2 regions of the Vibrio rarus genome follow, and region 2 is predicted to be linked to the other one. Evidence: riboswitches for the same ligand, from Rfam matches in the RefSeq annotation. Region 2 holds a riboswitch; the other holds the start of a gene.
What was found. Region 2 has a riboswitch for thiamine pyrophosphate ahead of thiE (thiamine phosphate synthase). Riboswitches for the same ligand answer to the same signal wherever they lie in the genome.

Region 1: linked by a shared signal. The riboswitch ahead of thiD (bifunctional hydroxymethylpyrimidine kinase/phosphomethylpyrimidine kinase) and the one ahead of thiE (thiamine phosphate synthase) in region 2 are both predicted to bind thiamine pyrophosphate.

What each region holds. Positions count from the first base shown of each region.
Region 1 is NZ_AP024901.1:400,066-410,602, reverse strand. Features, by position in the region: gene OCU56_RS14935 (nitroreductase family protein) at 1-413, opposite strand, end outside; gene OCU56_RS14930 (hypothetical protein) at 714-1,067, shown strand; gene OCU56_RS14925 (hypothetical protein) at 1,067-1,510, shown strand; gene OCU56_RS14920 (hypothetical protein) at 1,515-2,009, shown strand; gene OCU56_RS14915 (hypothetical protein) at 2,057-2,497, shown strand; gene OCU56_RS14910 (hypothetical protein) at 2,498-2,986, shown strand; TPP riboswitch at 3,075-3,172, shown strand; gene thiD (bifunctional hydroxymethylpyrimidine kinase/phosphomethylpyrimidine kinase) at 3,232-4,053, shown strand; gene OCU56_RS14900 (ABC transporter ATP-binding protein) at 4,109-4,879, shown strand; gene OCU56_RS14895 (ABC transporter permease) at 4,914-5,666, shown strand; gene OCU56_RS14890 (ABC transporter substrate-binding protein) at 5,749-6,666, shown strand; gene OCU56_RS14885 (ABC transporter substrate-binding protein) at 6,694-7,662, shown strand; gene tenA (thiaminase II) at 7,672-8,337, shown strand; gene thiM (hydroxyethylthiazole kinase) at 8,361-9,152, shown strand; gene thiE (thiamine phosphate synthase) at 9,166-9,783, shown strand; gene OCU56_RS14865 (hypothetical protein) at 10,463-10,537, opposite strand, start outside.
Region 2 is NZ_AP024900.1:2,773,006-2,783,542, reverse strand. Features, by position in the region: one part of gene OCU56_RS12720 (IS630 family transposase) at 1-199, shown strand, start outside; gene crcB (fluoride efflux transporter CrcB) at 822-1,205, shown strand; TPP riboswitch at 1,246-1,359, shown strand; gene thiE (thiamine phosphate synthase) at 1,441-2,610, shown strand; gene OCU56_RS12705 (HesA/MoeB/ThiF family protein) at 2,597-3,355, shown strand; gene thiS (sulfur carrier protein ThiS) at 3,352-3,561, shown strand; gene OCU56_RS12695 (thiazole synthase) at 3,564-4,346, shown strand; gene thiH (2-iminoacetate synthase ThiH) at 4,343-5,455, shown strand; gene OCU56_RS12685 (aminopeptidase P family protein) at 5,530-7,311, opposite strand; gene tsrA (H-NS-like global regulator TsrA) at 7,538-7,819, shown strand; gene OCU56_RS12675 (DoxX family protein) at 7,850-8,302, opposite strand; gene OCU56_RS12670 (HvfC/BufC N-terminal domain-containing protein) at 8,339-9,091, opposite strand; gene bufB (MNIO family bufferin maturase) at 9,091-9,945, opposite strand; gene OCU56_RS12660 (BufA1 family periplasmic bufferin-type metallophore) at 10,024-10,284, opposite strand.

The DNA.
Region 1 (10,537 bases), on a different replicon from region 2:
CCTTTGATCCCCCAAGGGTCATTACTGTAGATGAAGGGAATGAGTTTTTCATAATATTTTGTGGCGCGTTTGGCTATGCCATCAATGCTGCGGTGAGCAAAATTTTCTCGGATTTGCGCCGCATTCATTGCAGCACGTTGTTGCCATTTATCCGGTGTGGTAACGAAGACAACCAACTCATTAGCGGTAGTGGCCGCGTTTTGCCCCATACACAATCTGGCTAACTGCTCTCTTTTCTGCTGATTAATGACACGATGAAACTCCCATAATTGCATGTTACTGCTATTGGGGCTTAGCAGGGTCAGATGCAAAGCGTTCTTTATAATATCATGATTAAAATCTGTGGTTTGATCGTATTTGCGCACGGAACGTCGTGAGTGGACCAATTGCTTAAAAGAGTGGTGTTGAGTCATAGGGATTGAGTATGAAAAATGATGCACGAGTTCTAACACGTTACAGCACAGCAGACAATGGCTTTTCGGCGTAGCAAACCTCACTATTACCTAAATGAATATCAGCTATTTATGTAAATCATTGTTTATTTACGCGGATAAAAAATAAAGTAGCTCCATGAAAATTAATAGTAATAACTAATGTTTAAACTAGAAATGATAATCCTTGCATACCATGTACGGGGAACGTTTTATTTTAATGTAAGTGATGCGTATTAATTGCCTGACCATATTATTTCTGTTTAACAAATGGGGGTTAACATGAAAAAACAGTGCTTTGCTGCTGTTGTTATTTGTTGTATTGGCATTGCCATGCCAGCTATGGCCAATGTACATAAATGGAAGGAAACAGATTTTCAAACGTATTCAGATAAAGCCCATGTGAGTTTTATTTTAGTTAATCGTTATCATAAAACAGCGGATTTTTATTTAAGTATAGATGATAAAAAATTCCCTAATAAAATTACATTACAGGCTAATCAAGATATTAAGCTAGATATCTCGGTGAATACCCCAGCCAGTCAAACAACAAAAAAGCAAGTGTGTACATTAATGGATACTGGCAGTGCTAATAAGTATGAGGTATGTACGCACCTTAAATTTAGGAGAATGTGATGGTGATGAAACACTATATAGGGTTGGCTGGCATCCTTCTTTGTAGCAGTGCATTGGCTAATCCTATTCCTAGTTTATCGAACCCGTCGGGCACCGATCGCATTCGTACCGAATCAGGGGCCTCGTGCGAGCAGGCGGTATCTACCGGAAAAACCTTTCAGGTGGGTACCTATGGAGCACAGGGCAATGAAGACAGTGACAATTATTACGACAACTATTATCACCAAAACCAGGATGAGGCAGGGATATACGCCGCAGTAACCATTCAATTTGGTGGAGAAGATAGGGTCGACTGTACTCGCTTGTATGAATATGAATTACGTCAGCGCAGTCGAGAGGAAGAGTTAGCTGAGGCAGAGCATGAGCTCAAGTTACTGCAAATTCAGGCGGAGAAATACCGTCTCTTAAAAACCAAACAGACCAATACAACATTTTCGGAGTAACTATATGTTGAACAAAAAACACCTGCTTTACATAGCAGCAAGCTGCGCTATCCCTTTGAGCACACTGGCGATAGCGGCTGATAATGGTGATCACAGTGATGCCACCACGAAATTTTCTGTAGAGGTAGAAGGTGAGTGCGGTGTGTCTTCTCAAAATGAAGGTACTTTGGCTATAGGGGATAATTATGACAATGGTTCATCGGCGGATCTTATGATTAATAATAACCAATATGCCAGCGTTGATCTTGAGTTTCATAAGCTGGACACCTCCAATGGAGTTAATGATGACCTGTTGTATTTTAAACTTGATGGCGCGGGTATTGATCCTAGTGAGAAGTCCGCTTCTGATTGGGACAAAGAGCGTGTGCAGATAAGTTTTGCGGAAGATGAAACCGTTAGTGTATGGGCGCGTACTTCTCAGTACCTACCCGATGGTCAAAATACGGTTGAAGTGACATGGCGACTGCATTGTCATGGTGATGCTGCAAAAATTCAGTAACAATCTGGCAGTTGATTTTTAGTCAACTGCCTTTTTTAGAGGTGCTAATGTTGCGTTGGATTCATTTAATACTGTTAGGCTTTTCTACGTCAGTGATAGCAAATTCAAATATAGAACCACAACAAAATAATGCCCAAATGGGGATGGATACTGAGCAGGTAAAGTATTTAGATAAGTATTGCCATCAAGGTGCAAAATATCATGAGCGACGTATATTTGATGCTATTTCAGATTCAGAGTTGATTAATTGGAGTAAAGTAGATTTGATTGATATATCAAGTCGATTAAATTACACCAGAACCTTAGTTGAGGATAATCACCCACAAGTGGTGAGTTGCGATATTGTGATTAATTACTTCTATGATGATAAGGATATTATTATTAGCTCACAGTACCGCGTACAAACCCAGAGTAATAAAACCTTAACCAGTACCAACATTACGAGTAAAGCGGTGAATGATTTCATGGTTCGAGTTATGGTTAATTAAATGAAGTATCTATTAGTTTGTTTGTTATTTTTCATGGGTACGTTTTCAGTGAGCGCTCATCATGAATTAAATATGAGAGCGTTGCAGCACAATCAGCATGATGTAAATAAGCACAAAAACAACCAATGTCATCTGGAAACCATCAGAGACTTAGGGGATATCGTTTTTGGTGCCCATTTTGATGGTAGCGCCTCGCAGGTCAAATTAAACGTGGATAAACACAGGCGGCGGGTGTTTCTGAGACTGAAAAGAATTGAAATGATGAGTGGGACGAATGAGGTAGCGAATCATTGGCTACAAATCCAAGTAGATGGTGACGAACGTTTTACTGGAGATATCGATTACTGGCAGCGTGGGGTCGAACTCAGTCCCCAAGCGTTTACCCAAGATGGGTATCTGGAGGTGAGATTAAGAGTCAACATGGCTAAAAGTCGCGCACCTGCTGGACGCTATGAAGCAACATTAACATGGGTCCTTTACTGTGAATAATGTGAGTTTTTGTGTATGCGAGCAGTAATTTCTGTTTGGTGGTGATTTTTAGTTTCAACAATATATTGACTCTGTTAGTATCGCTCAATCGTATTAGTCGGGGAGCCAATAGGCTGAGATCACAATAGTGAACCCGTTGAACCTGATTCAGTTAGTGCTGACGTAGGGAACTAATCGCTCTACATGTCCTCCTTGTGTTGGCTGATAGGCATTGGTTTCGTTCGTCGAGCGAAAAGGAAGTGTCTGTGTCACAATCAAAAAAAACTCCCATTGTATTAACTATTGCTGGCTCTGATAGCGGTGGTGGTGCGGGTATTCAAGCGGATATCAAGGCCATTTCAGCCACTGGAAGCTATGCTTGCTCTGTCATTACTGCTTTAACGGCGCAAAACACCCAAGGCGTGAGTGGCATTTTGCCCATTCCTGCTGAATTTATTGAGCAGCAACTTGATGCGGTATTTAGCGATCTTGATGTGGTTGCGGTAAAAGTGGGCATGTTAGCAGAAGCCTCCCTCATTCACGCTGTCGTTAACAAGCTTAAGCAGTATCAGCCTCGCTATTTGGTTGTAGACCCTGTAATGGTCGCCACCAGTGGTGATTTATTACTGCAACAATCCGCTATTGAAACGCTTAAAACGCAATTGCTCCCTTTGGCCGATGTGATCACTCCTAACTTACCTGAAGCGGCGACCCTGCTTGGTCAAGCCTTACCCACAACAGAATCACAAATGAACGCCATGATAGAAGATTTACGCGCATTAGATTGCCAAGCTGTACTTCTTAAAGGGGGCCATTTAGAGGGGGAAGCAAGTAGCACGGACTTATTGATTACCCCAGACAATGTGCAAACCTTTACGGTGCCGCGCGTGAATACGCAAAATACTCACGGCACAGGGTGCACTTTGTCATCGGCCATTGCCTCATTTATGGCGCAAACGGGGTCGTTAAGTGAGTCTGTGACTTTGGGCAAAGCGTATATTTCTAATGCTATTGCTCACGCTGATGAATTAGGTGTGGGTCATGGTCATGGTCCTGTGCATCATTTTTACGCTTTAAACGGTAAGTAAATTGGCCATGTTACCATCGCAACAGCGAGAGTCTCACACAGGGTTGCCTGAACAGATGAGTGCTAAATCGTTTCAGGGCATCGTTATTGAGAGCGGCTATTTACAGTTTTCGGATGCCACTTCTCCTTTGTTTAAACAACTGAATCTGTGTTTTGCCAAAGGAAGTTGGAGCACGGTACTTGGTAAAAGTGGCTGTGGAAAAACCAGCTTATTGCGTTTGCTGGCAGGACTTTTGCCAGAAGACATACAGTGGCAAGGGCAGATCCACAGCAGTTTCCCACAACAACTGTCCGATTCTATTGCCTATATGGCCCAGCAAGATTTGTTGATGCCATGGCTTAGTGTGCTCGATAACGTCTGTTTTAGTGACCGATTCAGTGACAAAAAACTGAGTAGGCCACAATTGGCAGAGCGCCGAGAGCAAGGGATGACATTGCTTGAACAACTGGGCTTAGCAGGGCAAGAGAGTGCTTCTCCTAGGCAGCTATCTGGTGGTATGAGGCAAAGAGTGGCACTGGCGCGCACCTTGATGCAAGATAAGCCGGTGGTATTAATGGACGAACCGTTTTCCGCTTTAGATGCGGTGACCCGTTATCGCTTGCAAGATTTGGCGTGTAAAATGCTGGAAAATAAAACCGTGGTACTGATCACCCACGATCCTCAAGAAGCCCTTCGATTAAGTGACCATATTTATCTTATGCAAGACACGCCCATTGGCATTGAATCTGTGCCCATTCCACAGGGGGCTACGCCGCGACTGATTGACGCGCAAATGGCTTCCCTTCAACAGCAGATTATTGAGCAGTTAGGAGGCCGAGATGACTAATCAAGTGCTGGCTCAACAAGGATTTACCGCCCGCATGAAGGCCAATGGCTCCCATGTAATTCGGTTGCTCATCTCTTGTTTGGTTGTGCTAGGGGTATGGCAAGGGGCCGTAACAGTGTTTGATTTACCCAGCTTTATTTTGCCTGAGCCCATCTCGGTATTTGCACGTCTTGGCAGTCGTAGCGATGTCCTGCTCCAACACACAATAGTCACCTCACAAGAGATTGTCTTAGGGTTATTACTTGGTTTGAGCATGGGGCTGATGTTTGCCCTGCAAATGTTGTTATTTGAGCCGTTACGCCGCTGGTTACTACCCATTTTAATCGCTTCTCAAGCCATTCCTGTTTTTGCTATTGCACCTATTTTGATGCTTTGGTTTGGCTATGGCATTACCTCAAAAGTGGTGATGGCGGCATTGATCATCTTTTTCCCTGTGACTACCTGTTGTTATGACGGTTTGAGAAATACCCCCAAGGGCTATCTTGATCTGAGCAAAACCATGGGAGCAACCCGCTGGCAGCAACTCACCCAAGTAAGATTACCGGCAGCTATGCCGGCATTAGCTTCGGGGATTCGTGTCGCGGTAGTGGTGGCACCCATTGGCGCCGTCGTGGGGGAGTGGGTAGGCTCTAGTGCCGGTTTAGGCTATTTAATGCTACAAGCCAATGCGCGAATGATGATCGATGAGATGTTTGCCGCGTTATTTATTCTGGCTCTTATCTCGGTTACCTTGTATTTCATCACCGATAAGTTACTCAATAAATTTGTCCCATGGCAGTTTGATTAACGGCCATTTTTTATGTCATTAAGGAAGAGACATGCGTTTATATAAAAAGAAACGGACAGCTTGGATAGCGGCGACGGCCGTAATGTTGAGTTCCCTCCTGTTTAGCTCAGCAAGCTTTGCCAAAGATAAAGAGTTAACGTTAATGCTTGATTGGTTTGTTAACCCAAACCATGGGCCTATTATCATTGCCAAGCAACACGGGTTATTTAAGGCGCAAGGACTAAAAGTCACTATTCAAGAGCCTGCCGATCCCAGTGTGCCATCCAAACTGGTCGCGGCCAATCAAGTGGATTTAGCCATATCCTATCAGCCCTCTTTTTTGATTGATGTGGCCTCAGGTTTACCTTTGGTATGGAGCGGTACGCTGCTGGCGACGCCATTAAACACCTTAACCGTATTAGATAACGGCAAGATCAACACCTTATCTGATTTGAAAGGAAAAACCGTAGGTGTATCGGTATCGGGGAGTGATGAAGCCATTATTGGCCGAATGCTTGGTCATGAACATATAGACGATTCCGATATAAAAATTGTTAACGTAGGGTGGGCGCTTTCATCATCATTAGCCTCCGGGCGAGTGGATGCCATTTGGGGCGGAATGCGTAACTTTGAGTCTCATCAACTAGAGCTTGAAGGTTTTAAATCAAAAAGCTTTTTCCCAGAAGAGCACGGCATTCCTCCTTACGACGAACTGATGTTTGTGGCAAACGCTAAGCATTACGATAAGGAGGCCATTCAACGCTTTAACAAAGCGCTAGAACTGGCCACACAATACATTGTCAATCACCCAGAAAAAGCTTGGAAAGAGTTCATTACCTATAACCCAGATACATTAAATAACGAGCTTAATCATAGAGCATGGCTAGATACATTAAGCCGATTTGCATTGCGACCATCAGCGGTAAATAAGCAACGTTATGAGGATTACAGCCAGTTTATGTACGATTTGAAAATTATTTCTACCATCCCCAATAGCAACACCTATTTAATTGATTTTTAACTATTATTTTAGGAACAAGGAAGCCTTATGAAACGATTTACATCAAAGTTGTTTACTGCAAAGCTGTTTGCCGTACTAGCTAGTACCCTTTTGCTTTTTAGCCCACTTTCACAAGCTAAGCAAACAGAATTGACCTTAATGCTCGATTGGTTTGTTAATCCAAATCATGGGCCTATTGTGATTGCCCAGCAGCACGGGTTATTTAAAGCGCAAGGTCTAAAAGTGAATATCCAAGAGCCGGCCGATCCTAGCGTGCCCGCAAAATTAGTGGCGGCCAATAAAATTGATTTGGCGGTCTCCTATCAACCCACTTTAACTATAGATGTGGCCGCAGGTTTGCCGTTAATTCGCAGCGGTACCTTAATTTCTACGCCACTGAATACCTTAATGGTGATTGATAATGGCAAGATCAATTCATTAAAAGATCTTAAAGGGAAAAAAGTCGGTATTGCCATTGCTGGCAATGAAGAAGCGACGGTAGGCACCATGTTGCGCTCGGCGGGGTTGCAGTTCTCTGATGTGGAAATTATCAACGTTGGCTGGGCGTTATCGTCATCGGTAGCGTCTGGCAAAGTGGATGCGATATGGGGCGGACTGCGCAATTTTGAAAGTAACCAACTGGCTTTAGAAGGCTTTAAAGCTAAAGCATTCTTCCCAGAAGAGCACGGCGTTCCCGCTTATGATGAGCTTGTGTTTGTCGCTAATGCGAATAGCTATAATGCCGATGCATTAAAGCGTTTTAACGCGGCCATTGAGCTTGCAACGCAATACATAGTTAACCATCCAGAGAAAGCGTGGAAAGAGTTTGTCGCTTACAACCCAGACACACTTAATAACGAATTAAACCATCGTGCTTGGCAAGATACGTTGACTCGATTTGCCTTACGACCAGCGGCGGTTGATCGTCAGCGTTACGATAATTACGCCCAGTTTATGTTTAACAATAAAATTATCTCTAGCGTACCGAATAGCGCTAAATACTTGCCAACATTTTAAGGTGATTTAATGAATACTCAGCAACTTATTCAAGCATGTCAGCAAGAGTGGCAAGCGTATATTGAACATGATTTTGTGCACCAGTTGGCCAATGGCACACTGCAACATGACGTGTTTTTACATTATTTAAAACAAGATTTTTTATTCTTAAAGCAATACTCCCGCGCCTACGCATTGGCTATTTATAAAGCAAAAAACCTTGCTCAAATGCGCCATGCACTGCCGAGCCTTCATAACCTGCTGGACTGTGAAATTGGTCATCACATTGAGTTTTGTCAAAAGTGGGGTGTCAGTGAGCAAGAGATGGAAGCGGAAACCGAAGATTTTGGTACGGTTGCCTACACTCGCTATGTATTAGATACCGGGAGTGCAGGGGATTTAGTTGATCTTTACGTTGCTCTTGCGCCATGCGCCATTGGTTATGGCGTGATTGGTGACAACCTGGCCCAGCGCGAAACGACAGTATTGCATGGCAATCCTTATCAGAGTTGGTTGGAAATGTACGCTAGTGAAGAGTTTCAACAAAGTGTTGTGGCGTGCATTGACAATCTTGATCAGCTTATTGCGGATATTCCGGACCAAAGCGAGCGCGCTAAAGAATTAATTGAGGTGTTTAGAACGGCAACCCGCATGGAAATTGCGTTTTGGGAGCAGGGCTATAACGCGGTAAAATAGGAATAAGGGATTTAAAATACATGATGGATAAGAAGCAAATCGTTGCCAGTTTACAAATGCTGCGTGACAACAAGCCACTCGTTGTGAATGTCACTAACTATGTGGTGATGAACAATACTGCTAATGCACTGTTGTCTATTGGCGCATCACCGATTATGGCGCACTCCGCTCAAGAAATGTCAGAGATGATGGGCTTTGCTGGCAGTTTAGTGGTGAATATTGGTACCTTAGATAGCGTATGGATCACGCGTATGTTATTTGCCGTTGAACAAGCCAATATTAATGGAAAAATGGTCATCCTTGATCCTGTTGGCTGCGGCGCAAGTGTGTTACGTACTGAGGTTTCTCGACAAATAGCAGAGCAGGCCGATAAGCTGATCATTCGTGGTAATGCCTCAGAGATTATTGCCCTTGCTGGAGATCACGCTCAGTCAAAGGGGGTCGATGCCCTTGATAGCAGTGATTCGGCGTTACATGCGGCAAAATTTTGCGTAGAGCAATACGGCGCCAATGTGGTGATTTCTGGTGCCAGTGATTATGTCGTGACCTCTGAGGTAACCTATAAGCTTGATAACGGCCATCCTATGATGCCTTATGTCACCGGCATGGGCTGCTCTCATACGGCTATTACTGGGGCATTTGCCGCGATTGGTGAAGTGACAGGCGTTGCGGCTACTGCAATTCTTGGAGTGGCTGGGGAAATTGCCGCAGAGAAATCAGCAGGCCCAGGTTCATTACAAATGAATCTACTAGATGCTTTATATCAACTGAATACGGATACGCTATTAGCCCGTTTAAAGTTTGCTACCGTTTAATTGGAATAAATCTATGAACCCTTATGAACTCTACTTTGTTACCGACGATCAGCAAGATCTTGATACCTTGTGTCAAGTGGTAAAACAAGCTATTGCTGGTGGGGTAACTATGGTGCAAATCCGTGAAAAACACGGTGATGTACGTGCATTTATTGCCAGAGCACGAGCGGTCAAAAAAGTAATGGCAGGGACAGGTGTCCCTCTTATTATTAATGACCGTGTAGACGTTGCCCTAGCTGTGGATGCATGTGGTGTTCATTTGGGTCAATCGGATATGTCCGTGGAGGATGCTCGCCGTTTATTGGGGGAGGATAAAATCTTAGGTCTATCCGTTGAAAGTGAACAACAATTACTCAATGCACAAGCATTATCGGTAGACTATTTAGGGGTGAGCGCTATTTTTGCAACGCCCACAAAGCGCAATACAATAAAGCACTGGGGTATTGAAGGCTTAACTCAAGCGGTGAAAATGTCGGCCAAGCCTTTAGTGGCTATAGGTGGCATTAATGACAGTAATATCCATAGTGTGGTCAGCACTGGCGTCGAGGGCATTGCGTTGGTGTCGGCCATCTCTGCCGCCGACGACCCAAAAATCGCCAGTGAGAAACTGTTGCTGAAGATGCGCTCATAGCTTATATACCACTGCCAATCGAACCTATTTCATACCAAAGCCAGTCAAATAATCACCACAGTTTGGACTCTTATTATTTCTAAAAATAATAGAGTCTGAACGAGTTACTCGCCATCAAATGATACCTTCCAATTTATGTCCGATATTGAGTTTTGCAACATCAGCAAAGGATCTGAGCCATCGTTCATCTGAAAATATGGCCACCCATTGTAAATAACAGCATGGAACACCGTAGCTAAAAGCGATTCCCTGCTGAAGTTGCTGTGCCTGACCTATAAATGTTAGGAACTCAATGTATGCGCTAATGAAGGTTTAACTATGGGTGTCCATATAAATCGCTAAGGATAAAAATATGGCCACCCATTGTAAATAACAGCATGGAACACAGTAACTAGAAGCGACTCGCTGTTGAAGTTGCTGTGGCTGACCTATAAATGCGAAGTGCTCAATGTATGCGCTAATGAGGTTTAACTATGGGTGTCTATATCAATCTTTATGAAGAAAGGTGTGGTAGTACGCCTATAGATATATGGATCAATCTGGGCTGAAAAGAATCTAGCCCAGATTGAATCTGACAGGTACTGAGTTTAAGAGAGTCTCGCCTTGCTTGTCTGATTGATATAATCAGTACGTTTGTACTCCATCATAACTATGCGATATATAGATCGAATAAAAAGCATTAAAGAATGATTCCACCTACTGATGGCGTGTCGTCTTTTTTCTTAATTGGTAATGCTTTAGGCTTTGCTGCTGA
Region 2 (10,537 bases):
AATTCCACCATATGCACCAGAGTTGAACCCTATAGAGCAAGTGTGGAGTTGGATGAGGCAGCATCACTTGGCGAATAAAACATTTACTGGTTTCAATGACATCGTAGATTGCGTAAGTAAGGCATGGAATGACTTCTTAGCCCTACCAGAACGAGTTACAAACATGTGCACAAGACAGTGGATTAATCTGACCAACTAATTAAGCAGAATGGTATAAATGCGTATTTCGGTGATTGCGATCAGCGGGGAAATGACTGATCGGAATGCTCCGAAATATGCACTTTAAAAAGTGTCTACATCTGTAATTAATCCAGTAAGTGTCGGAATATCCATGATTGCGCTTGGTATGAAATATCAAGCTTAATAGTCTTGCTGTAGGGGGCAAAAGAGGGGCGCACTAGGTTCTTTGATCAATATAGCTTTCAGTTTTAAAGAACAGTGATCACTAGTCAGTGGGTTCCGTTAATATGACGGGCTTTTTGGTAATTCTGATGTGCAGATTCTATCGCTAGTAGGGTAGGCTGTAGTCGAGATTTAGTTACTAAAGTCAGCACTTCAAACCCAATTGTCAACGCCAGTTTTATCGACGTTATCGCCGAAGTAAATCCGCACTCTAGCCAACAAGATGGTTACGCAAATTATCATCCATGCACTATTTTTCTACCTATCCGCAAACTGTTGCTATTTTCTGCAATCTAAACTTTTGCACTATATCGGATGCATATGTTTGCTATGCTATTGATCAACATCACATATAATCACCAATAAGTGACAGGTGTAACTTTTTAAATGTGAACTACTTTCTGAGGAGATAGATAGGAATGGGACAGCTAGCAACGTTGGGTTTTATTGCAATAGGTGGCGCTTTTGGTGCCTGCTCACGTTATTTAATATCAGAGCTTTGCATAATTCTTTTAGGTAGGGGATTTCCATATGGTACTTTAACCGTCAATATTGCTGGTTCATTCATTATGGGAACACTGATCGCTTTGTTTGAAAATGAGGCTATTGCGGTTGACCCATGGCGCCAAATTATTGGCTTAGGTTTTTTAGGTGCCCTAACGACGTTTTCTACCTTCTCTATGGATAATGTTCTGATGTTCCAACAAGGTGATTATTGGAAAGCAGGCTTGAATATTATGCTCAACGTTATTTTCAGTATTTCTGCTGCAATGATAGGTTTTCATTTAGTATTCAAAAATTAAGCTTGTTTACTTTGTTCTTTTTGTAGTTTCTATATAATAGGCCTGCTTGTCGGAGTGCTGAAGTGTTTATCACAAGATGCTGAGACCGTGAATACGGAATCCGTGGAACCTGATACAGGATAATACCTGCGAAGGAAACAAGGTGGTCAATCCTATTTGGTAGTGAATCGTCTTTTTCAGTACCGCTACCATCAATCTATCCGGCAAGCTGTGTTTTTTACAGAAGGATAGGGCGATGGAATCCCCACACAATAGTTTTATTCAATTCCCAACTGCCATTCAAGCTTTTCCATGTGCGATGAAAAGTGTTAGAGAAAAAGCGCAGTTCGCAGGCTTTTCGGGTGTGACTCCTGAGGTTGTCGAAAGTGACAAATTCTCAGTGGCTATGCAGCAACAGCGGTTTTACTTTTCAATAAAGCAAGACGGTCACAGTCATATTCAAATAGATATTAGCAATAACGATAATGCCCTGTTTGCCTCTATAACCCTCTCATCATCACAAGGTAAGGACGTAGTTCAGCTTTCTGATGGCCGCATTTTTGAGTGGCATTACAGGGCTTCTGATTACAATCAGTCGGATGAATCGTATATGGCTTGGCTACTTACATCTATCTCTTTGGGCTTCACTATTGAAGACTCGGCGCTGTTATCCCGAAGTGCTTTACATGTTTCATGTGAAACGTGGCCGAGCCAAATCAATTATTTTCCGCGATTATCCAATAAGCAAGTTCAAGTTATAGAACGAAAACCATCGCAGTGTTTTGGCTTATACCCTGTAGTTGATACGGTTGAGTTGGTTGAAGAGTTGATCACTAGCGGGGTTAAAATTCTGCAATTGAGGGTAAAAGATAAATCTCCTTCTGAAGTGGCAGAGGATGTAAAACGTGCCATAGAGCTTGGTCGTCAATATGCGGTGGATATAGTTATTAATGACTATTGGCAACTGGCTATTGAACATCAAGCATCATGCATTCACCTTGGTCAAGAAGATCTTGCCGCAATTGAAGATAGCAGTTTATTGAGTAGTGATATTGGCTTAGGTATATCAACTCATGGCTATTTCGAGATCATTAATGCTCTGCAATACAAGCCATCTTATTTAGCTCTTGGGCATATATTCCCCACCACTACTAAAGATATGCCGTCTTCTCCTCAGGGTCTTATCAAGCTTAACTTGTATCAAAAGTTAATTGCATCCATAGGCAAGCAGCGAGGGTTTACATTACCTAGCGTGGCCATTGGTGGGATAGATATGTCTCGTGCTCCACAGGTAATAAAAACTGGAGTAACGAGCGTTGCAGTGGTTAGGGCGGTGACGTTAGCCACAAATAAGGCCGAGGTAGTGCAGCAGTTTCAAAACTTGTTCAATGCCGAAAAGCATGAGGCTATTGATGTTAACCGATAAAGAGTTTATTCGTTATCAGCGACAAATAATGCTGCCAGAAATTGCAGAGGTGGGGCAAAAGTCCTTAATAGAATCCAGTGTATTAATCATTGGTTGTGGTGGCCTGGGTTGTGCTGTGGCCATGCAACTTGCCGGTGCTGGGGTGGGCAAACTGGTGCTGTGCGATGATGACGTATTAGAGGAAAGTAACCTACATCGTCAGCTTAGTTATCGAGAGAGCGATCTTGGGCAGCCCAAAAGTGAAGCTCTAGCTAAACACGTTCGCCAGTTAAATTCTATGGTGAGTGTGCGCAGTGTTAATCGCCGAATGAAATTCGATAGCTTAATGCTTGAGGCAAGCATGGCCGACTTAGTGGTTGACTGTACTGATAACTTTGCCACTCGCCAGCAGATCAATAAAGCCTGTCTAGCAAAGAAAACCCCACTAGTGTCTGGAGCAGCAATTGGCTGGGATGGGCAATTGGTGTATTTCGACTACCAAGATAATGGTCCTTGCTACCATTGCTTATACCCTTTTACAGAGGACAGTGAAGGGGGTAAATGCAGTGAATCTGGAGTAATGGGGCCGAATGTCAATATGATCGCTAGCCTCCAATCCATGTATGCCATACAGGCATTGGTGAAACCAGAAATGATTCAAGCGGGTCAATTAATGGTTTTTGATGGGCGCACATTAACACAACATAAGTTTGATATTGCCAAAGATGATGCGTGCAATATTTGCAAAAAGGGAAGTAAATCATGACGGATATATCAGTAATCATTAACGACAAACAGGCCATGGTGAAAGCCAGTAGCTCCATAGTCGATGTATTAGAAAGTCAGGGTTTACCCTCACAGGGATGTGCCATTGCACTAAATAATAAAGTGATTGCAAAATCAAAGTGGAACACTATTCAAATGCAAAAAGGTGACACCCTTTCTGTATTTCGCGCTATAGCAGGAGGCTAATTATGTTGAAAATTGCAGATAAAACATTTAATTCAAGATTGTTCACGGGGACGGGTAAGTATGCCAATAACCAACTGATGGCCTCGTCGATTGCAGCGTCAGAGTCTGAATTGGTGACTATGGCGCTTAAGCGCGTGGATGTATTTGATAAGCAAGACGATATCTTAAGCTCTTTAAATGAGTTAGGTGTAAATTTGTTACCTAATACTTCGGGAGCTAAAACAGCGCAAGATGCAATTTTTGCCGCTCATTTAGCAAGGGAGGCCTTGAATACAAATTGGCTGAAACTTGAGATACACCCGGATCCGAAATATTTAATGCCCGATCCTATCGAGACGTTAAAGGCCGCCGAACAACTGGTGAAAGATGGATTTATTGTGCTTCCATATTGTCATGCCGATCCCGTTTTGTGTAAGCGTTTAGAGGAAGTAGGTTGTGCTGCCGTCATGCCGTTAGGTGCTCCTATTGGTACTAATAAAGGTTTAGTGTCGTTAGATTTTTTGCAGATTATTATTGAGCAAGCAAATGTACCTGTCATTGTGGATGCGGGTATTGGGGCGCCTTCCCATGCGGCTTTAGCTATGGAAATGGGTGCTGATGCTGTATTGGTCAATACCGCTATGGCCACAGCAGGGGATCCTATTGCAGTTGGTCGTGCGTTTAAATTGGCGGTAGAGGCGGGCAGAATGGCTTACAAATCTGGCCTAGGTGCACAGCAAACTAAGGCGATAGCTTCTAGCCCAATGACCGCATTTTTAGACTCAAACTATGAGGCTAAGTTATGAGTTTTGTCGATGTATTCAAATCTACTGATTGGAGTGATAGTTACTTATCTATTATGTCTAAGACGGCCATGGACGTAGAGCGAGCATTAGGTAAAACCCATTTAGATCTTGAAGACTTTAAAGCTTTAATTTCTCCGGCCGCTGAAGCCTATTTAGAAACGATGGCGCAACTGTCTTATCAGAAAACTAGACAACGATTTGGTGCCACTGTTGGATTATATGTACCTTTGTATCTCTCTAACCTGTGTGCTAATGACTGCACTTATTGTGGTTTTTCCATGAACAATCGTATTAAGCGCAAGATATTAAATGCTGATGAAATTGATTTAGAGATTAATGCACTCAAAGCCATGAAGTTTGATAGCGTACTGCTGGTAACGGGGGAGCATCAAAGAAAAGTGGGTATGGACTATTTTCGACAAGTTCTGCCACAAATTAAGAAGCAGTTTAATTATTTAGCGATGGAAGTTCAGCCTTTAGAAGAGCAGCAATACGTGGAACTGAAAACCTTAGGCATGGATGCGGTCATGGTTTATCAAGAGACTTATAACCCATCCACATACGCTGAGCATCATTTAAAAGGATCGAAAAAAGACTTCTATTATCGCCTTGATACCCCCGATCGTTTAGCGAGAGCTGGGGTAGATAAGATTGGCATTGGCGCGCTTATTGGTTTGGATAATTGGCGTGTGGATAGCTTCTTTGTGGCGACCCATTTGGATTACTTAGAGAGAACGTATTGGAAGTCTCGCTATAGTATTTCTTTACCAAGGCTTAGACCTTGTGAGGGTGGGGTTCAGCCTAAGTCAGTGCTTAATGATAAACAAATGGTGCAATTAATTTGCGCGTATCGCTTATTCAATCAACATGTGGATATTTCATTATCCACTAGAGAATCAGCCTCATTCCGAGATAACATTTTACCTTTGGGGATCACTACCGTATCCGCTGCCTCTAAGACCCAACCAGGTGGTTACGCAAATGAAGTAGAAGAACTTGAACAGTTTGAAATCTCCGATGAGCGTTCCGCTTTAGAGGTAGAAGCGGCAATTCGTCAGCGTGGGTTAGAACCGGTATGGCGCGATTGGACTTCCATATACTCAGGTTAGTGTTTCACGTGAAACGTAAAAGGCCCTCAACAAATGTTGAGGGCCTTTTTACTAGATGGGTACACAGTTATAGTTTAAATTGCGCTTGTGGCTTGTTGTAACCATTGCTTAGTTTCGCCATCCACCAATGGGGCAAGATCGTCCCATACTTTTTGATGATAGGTATTAAGCCATTCAATTTCTTGATTAGATAATAGCGATAATTCAATATTACGCTTATCAATTGGACAACGAGTTAGAGACTCAAATCCAAGAACCGAAAAATCACCTTCAGTTTCAATTTCCACCACAATCTCTAGGTTTTCGATGCGAATACCAAACTCGTCGGTTCGGTAGTAACCCGGCTCGTTTGAGATAACCATGCCCGCTTCTAATGCTGTGCTGCAATAAGACTTGGCAATGTATTGAGGTCCTTCATGGACACTTAAAAAATGGCCTACGCCATGACCTGTGCCATGATCGTAATCGAAACCATTACTCCATAAATGCTGACGGGCAAGAATATCAAGCTGATTACCACAGGTACCTTTAGGGAAGCGAGCTTGAGCTAGGCCGATGTGTCCTTTTAGCACAAGAGTAAATTGCTTTTTCATTTCCTCAGTGGGGTGACCAATGGCGATAGTACGAGTGATGTCCGTTGTGCCATCTGGATATTGGCCGCCGGAATCGACTAAGTACATAGAGTTGATAGAAACGGTACCCGGTGTAGGTTCGTTGTTGTGATTGTAATGACACATAGCCGCATTATGCGCAGCGGCAGAGATAGTATCGAAGCTGAGATCCGCAAGGGAGGTATCTTCACGTCGGAAACTTTCTAACTTATCGGAGAGTTGAGCTTCATTTAAAAACTGGCCTTGTGAATTTTGCTCATCAAACCAAGATAAGAATTTCACCATAGCGACGCCATCACGAATATGGCAGTTCTTCATGCCTAAAGCTTCAACATCATTTTTAACCGCTTTAGGTAGTAGACAAGGATCGGCGATAGGCAAAACTTCTGCGCCTACTTGGTTTAGGGTTAAGCCAAACCATGCATTGCTAGTGGCTGGATCCAAAATGACTTTTTTGTTAGTCAGTTTGCTTAAGCGATCTTTGAGTTGCTCTGGAGAGTAAACGGTAACACCAGAACCTACATGCTCGTTGAAAGCAGCAGGAACACGGTCTGCATCAATAAAGAACTCAACATCACTATTGTCGTGAATAATGGCATGAGAGAGGGCGACGGGTAGTCGAGAAATGTCGCTACCACGGACATTTAACAGCCAGCAAATGGAGTCTAGGGCAGTCAGTACTGCGCTACTGGCTTTTTGTTGTTTAAGTAGTGATGCGATTTGTGTACGTTTTTGTTGGCTTGCAACGCCTACCCATTGCTTGTCCATTAGGCGCAGGCTTGATAACGCAACAGCAGGTCGACCAGTCCAAAGCTCGTCTACAGGATTATTGTCCACATAAACTAGCTCATAATCGTCAGCTAATTTTTCCTTCGCCGCATTTAACCAACGTCCAGAGTGCATTTTTGGGTCGATACCCACTTTGCTGCCTTTGGCCAAATTATCTTGAATCCATGAGATAGGTGGATTTTGGATGAGATGTTGGTAAGAGTAAATTTCTGATGGTGTTTGTTTGGTAACTTGCACAGTATAACGGCCATCAATAAAAATAGCGGCGTCTTTTGTTGAAATTACCGCTGCGCCAGCCGAGCCAGTAAAAGCGGTAAGCCAGCACAGGCGTTCGTTATGTTCGGGGATATACTCGCCAAGGAATTCATCTTCGTGAGGTACAATAAAGGCGTCTAGTTGTTTTGCTTCTAGCCAGTTACGAAAGTCGGTAACTCGCTTATTAATCTGAGAGGGCATAATATCTCCTTATTTTATTATTTGTATTATGCTGATGGCGATTAAGCTACCCTTTTTACGGATGGTGTGCAATTTTATCGTTCTGAAATGTATATAAGATAAGCAATTGAAAATAGTTCTAGTTTAGGTAAAAAGAGTATATTCTATGGACTGGCAATATTTAGTCCTACCGTGAATTTTGGTTTCTCCAAAATGTGATAAATTCTTATATTTAAGTGAAATAATAATGGCATTAACGACTTACGAATTGGCTCGACGATTAGAACAACTTGAAGAGTCTCCAGAAAAAGTAATGTACGGTAAATTACTTGTTGAACTTGGCAACCAAAGTGAAGAAAGAATTCAAAGTGCAGCAAAACAGTTACCACTGCACACTCTTAAAGATATCGTGTACCAGTTTCAAAGAGTGATCGAATCAAGAAAAGGTGAGCAGGTTGATTTGCTGGCAAAAGAGTTAATTGAAGAGGGTATCTCTGTAGAAGAGCTAAAAGCGTTTCTAAATAAGTAAGCTCCATTATAGGAGCTTACTATAGTGTCGCTATATAAGCTTTTTATGCATGATGTAATCCACTGAGATCAATCCTGCTCCCCAAATTAGATTGATGAGAATCATTAGCCCCCACAGCTGATGATCATAAAACCCACCATCCCAAAGAGCAGGATAAGAGATTACCGCCATCATATTGAATAGGAATAGAATGGCTGCAAATGGCCTAGTTAATAGTCCTAAAGCAATAAACACTGGCACGATAAGTTCTGTTGCAGTACCTACATAGGCTGCGACTTGCCAAGGCAATAAAGGGACTTGGTATTCGTATTCGAAAAGAAACAAAGTGCTGTCCCAAGTTCCTATTTTAAGTAAGCCAGAATTAAAAAATACCCAAGCAACCCAGAGGCGGCAAAGAAGCAAAAGTGCGGGAATGATGACTTGCTGTAATTGCGAAACTCGATCGACATATCCTTGATACTGAGACTGTATAACCTTATTCATATCCACTCCTTAAGATATTGCTAGATGAATGGTGACTTATTGGGTAGTAAAGCCAGCAATAAGTGCGCGTTCTACGAGTATGGGAATATTGGGTAGTAAATGCTGTGCAATTTTCGAAAGAGGACACTGAGCCTCAATCGCTGTTAAAAGTTGAAAGCTAGCGTTATCTAATGTGTGGTAGTGAGTGTGCTGATCTTCGGTGACATTGATATAACCCTGCTGAGCCTGATGAATGTGTAACTCGTCAAATGACCGCTGTGCGATTGCACTAATGAGGTCAAAAATCGCGAACTGAGATGCAAAGCTATGTGCGCCTATTTGAGTTACCAAGCGTATGTTTTGTTGCTGAACTTCTGTTAGCGTGTTGAGTTCAGAGAGCGGTTGATAGTGCAGGTTAATTAGGTTGTGAACGTTATTTTGTAAGTGGTCACACATAGCTTCATATTTTGCTACTTCAGGAAGGTAAGGTGCCGTTGCCATCACTTTTGGAAACAAGCGAATAGTGCGGTCAAAACCTTGTCCATAAACAGATACGTTGCCATTGGTAGAGGGTGAAGTTAGAACATGCTGACGCGCCATTTGCGTAAAGCACTCATCGCCTACTAACTGTCGTGTATTGGGGTACATCGCTTGCAGTACATCGGTAAAGCTATGGATGACATTGTTTCTATATATCTGCATTCGTTGTTGATCGCTAAAATGGTCGCTGTGAATATGACACAAGCGGACATCTCCCTGATAGGTAAGAGCTCGAGCAAAGTTGTGTTGTAGATCTGCCAGTGAAATCATTACGCAACCTTTATTGTGTTAGCTGTAGATGATGCAATGACGGAGGCTTTTTCTGCCTCATGCAGTAAAGTTTCAGGCTCAGGGATCGCCATGTCCCACTCGATGAGAGTAGCGGTATTGGGATTGTGTAAACACCAAGTTCGATATAACTCCCAAACCTCATCACACACCGCCGTACTGTGTGTATCAATCCAGATTTTTGCCTTATCAATTTCCTTAACACTAAACCCAGCTAAATGAATTTCTTTCACGGCTTGCTGATTAATCGCATTGATATAATCAAGGGCATCAAAACCATGATTAAGCGAAGAGACGTAAATATTATTTAGGTCGAGTAAAAGTTGACACTCGGTACGGCGCTGAACCTCGTTTAAGAACTCCCATTCGCTAATAGTTGAGTGGTTAAAGCGCAGGTAGCTACTTGGATTTTCGATTAATAAAGGGCGCTTCAGGGCATCTTGCACTTGCTGTACATTGCCAACAAACACATCTAACGCTTCCTCGGTATATGGCAGAGGCAGTAAATCATTAAAATGAATCCCGCCGTTTTCACTCCAACTTAAATGATCGGAAACTAAGCTAGGCTCTATTTCCTGCACTAAGTTAACCAAAGCAGTCAGGTGTTGCGGGTTAATTTTATTCACCGAACCCAGAGAAAGTCCAACGCCATGACAGGAAACCGTATGTTGTTGCCTTATGACTCTCAGCTGCTGGCGTGCGGGAGAGTTAGGTGCAAAATAATTTTCACTGTGCACCTCTAACCAACAAATACGTCCAGGGTTTTGCGCAAAAAAATCTAAGTGAGGGTGTCGTAAACCCACACCAATACTGCTATGGATGCGTTTATTGTGCATGAGCATTAACCTTAGAGCGATGTGAGGGAAAAGGGTGGAGGGCGTGGCTCCCTCCACGATGACGTAATCGGTACTAGCTTATGAAGAAGAGGTGCTACCACCGGCTAATTTGTCACAAAGACCTTTAGGGACCACAACAAAGGCATCCTTTTGATGATCTTCTTTAGAAGTGCCGGCACAAGAACTGGTTTTAGTTGCGCAGTCATTTTTACCCGCTTTGGCGACGCCATAGCATTTCTCTTTATCTGCCGCCACTGCATGAGTTGCTGTAAGCATAGTGCCACCCAGAGCCAATAAACCAGTAACTGCCGCTGTAACTGCAAGATTAGACTTTTTCATAATTTCATCCTCGATATGATCCTAAGTTGTGTGGGCAAGCGGGGTAAATGTTAATTAATTGTTGCGCTTGCTTGATAAATAAGAGGCGATGACCTGCTAAAATCTTTCAATAAAATTCCAGAAAAAGCGCATATTAATTCTATGGCATTGAAAAATAAGCGTTAATAATTTGAATATTGAACAATAAAATTGCTTGTGACTGAGGTTAGAGATTGTCTCGCTAACGCTGTATACTGGTAGTTAATGTATAAAT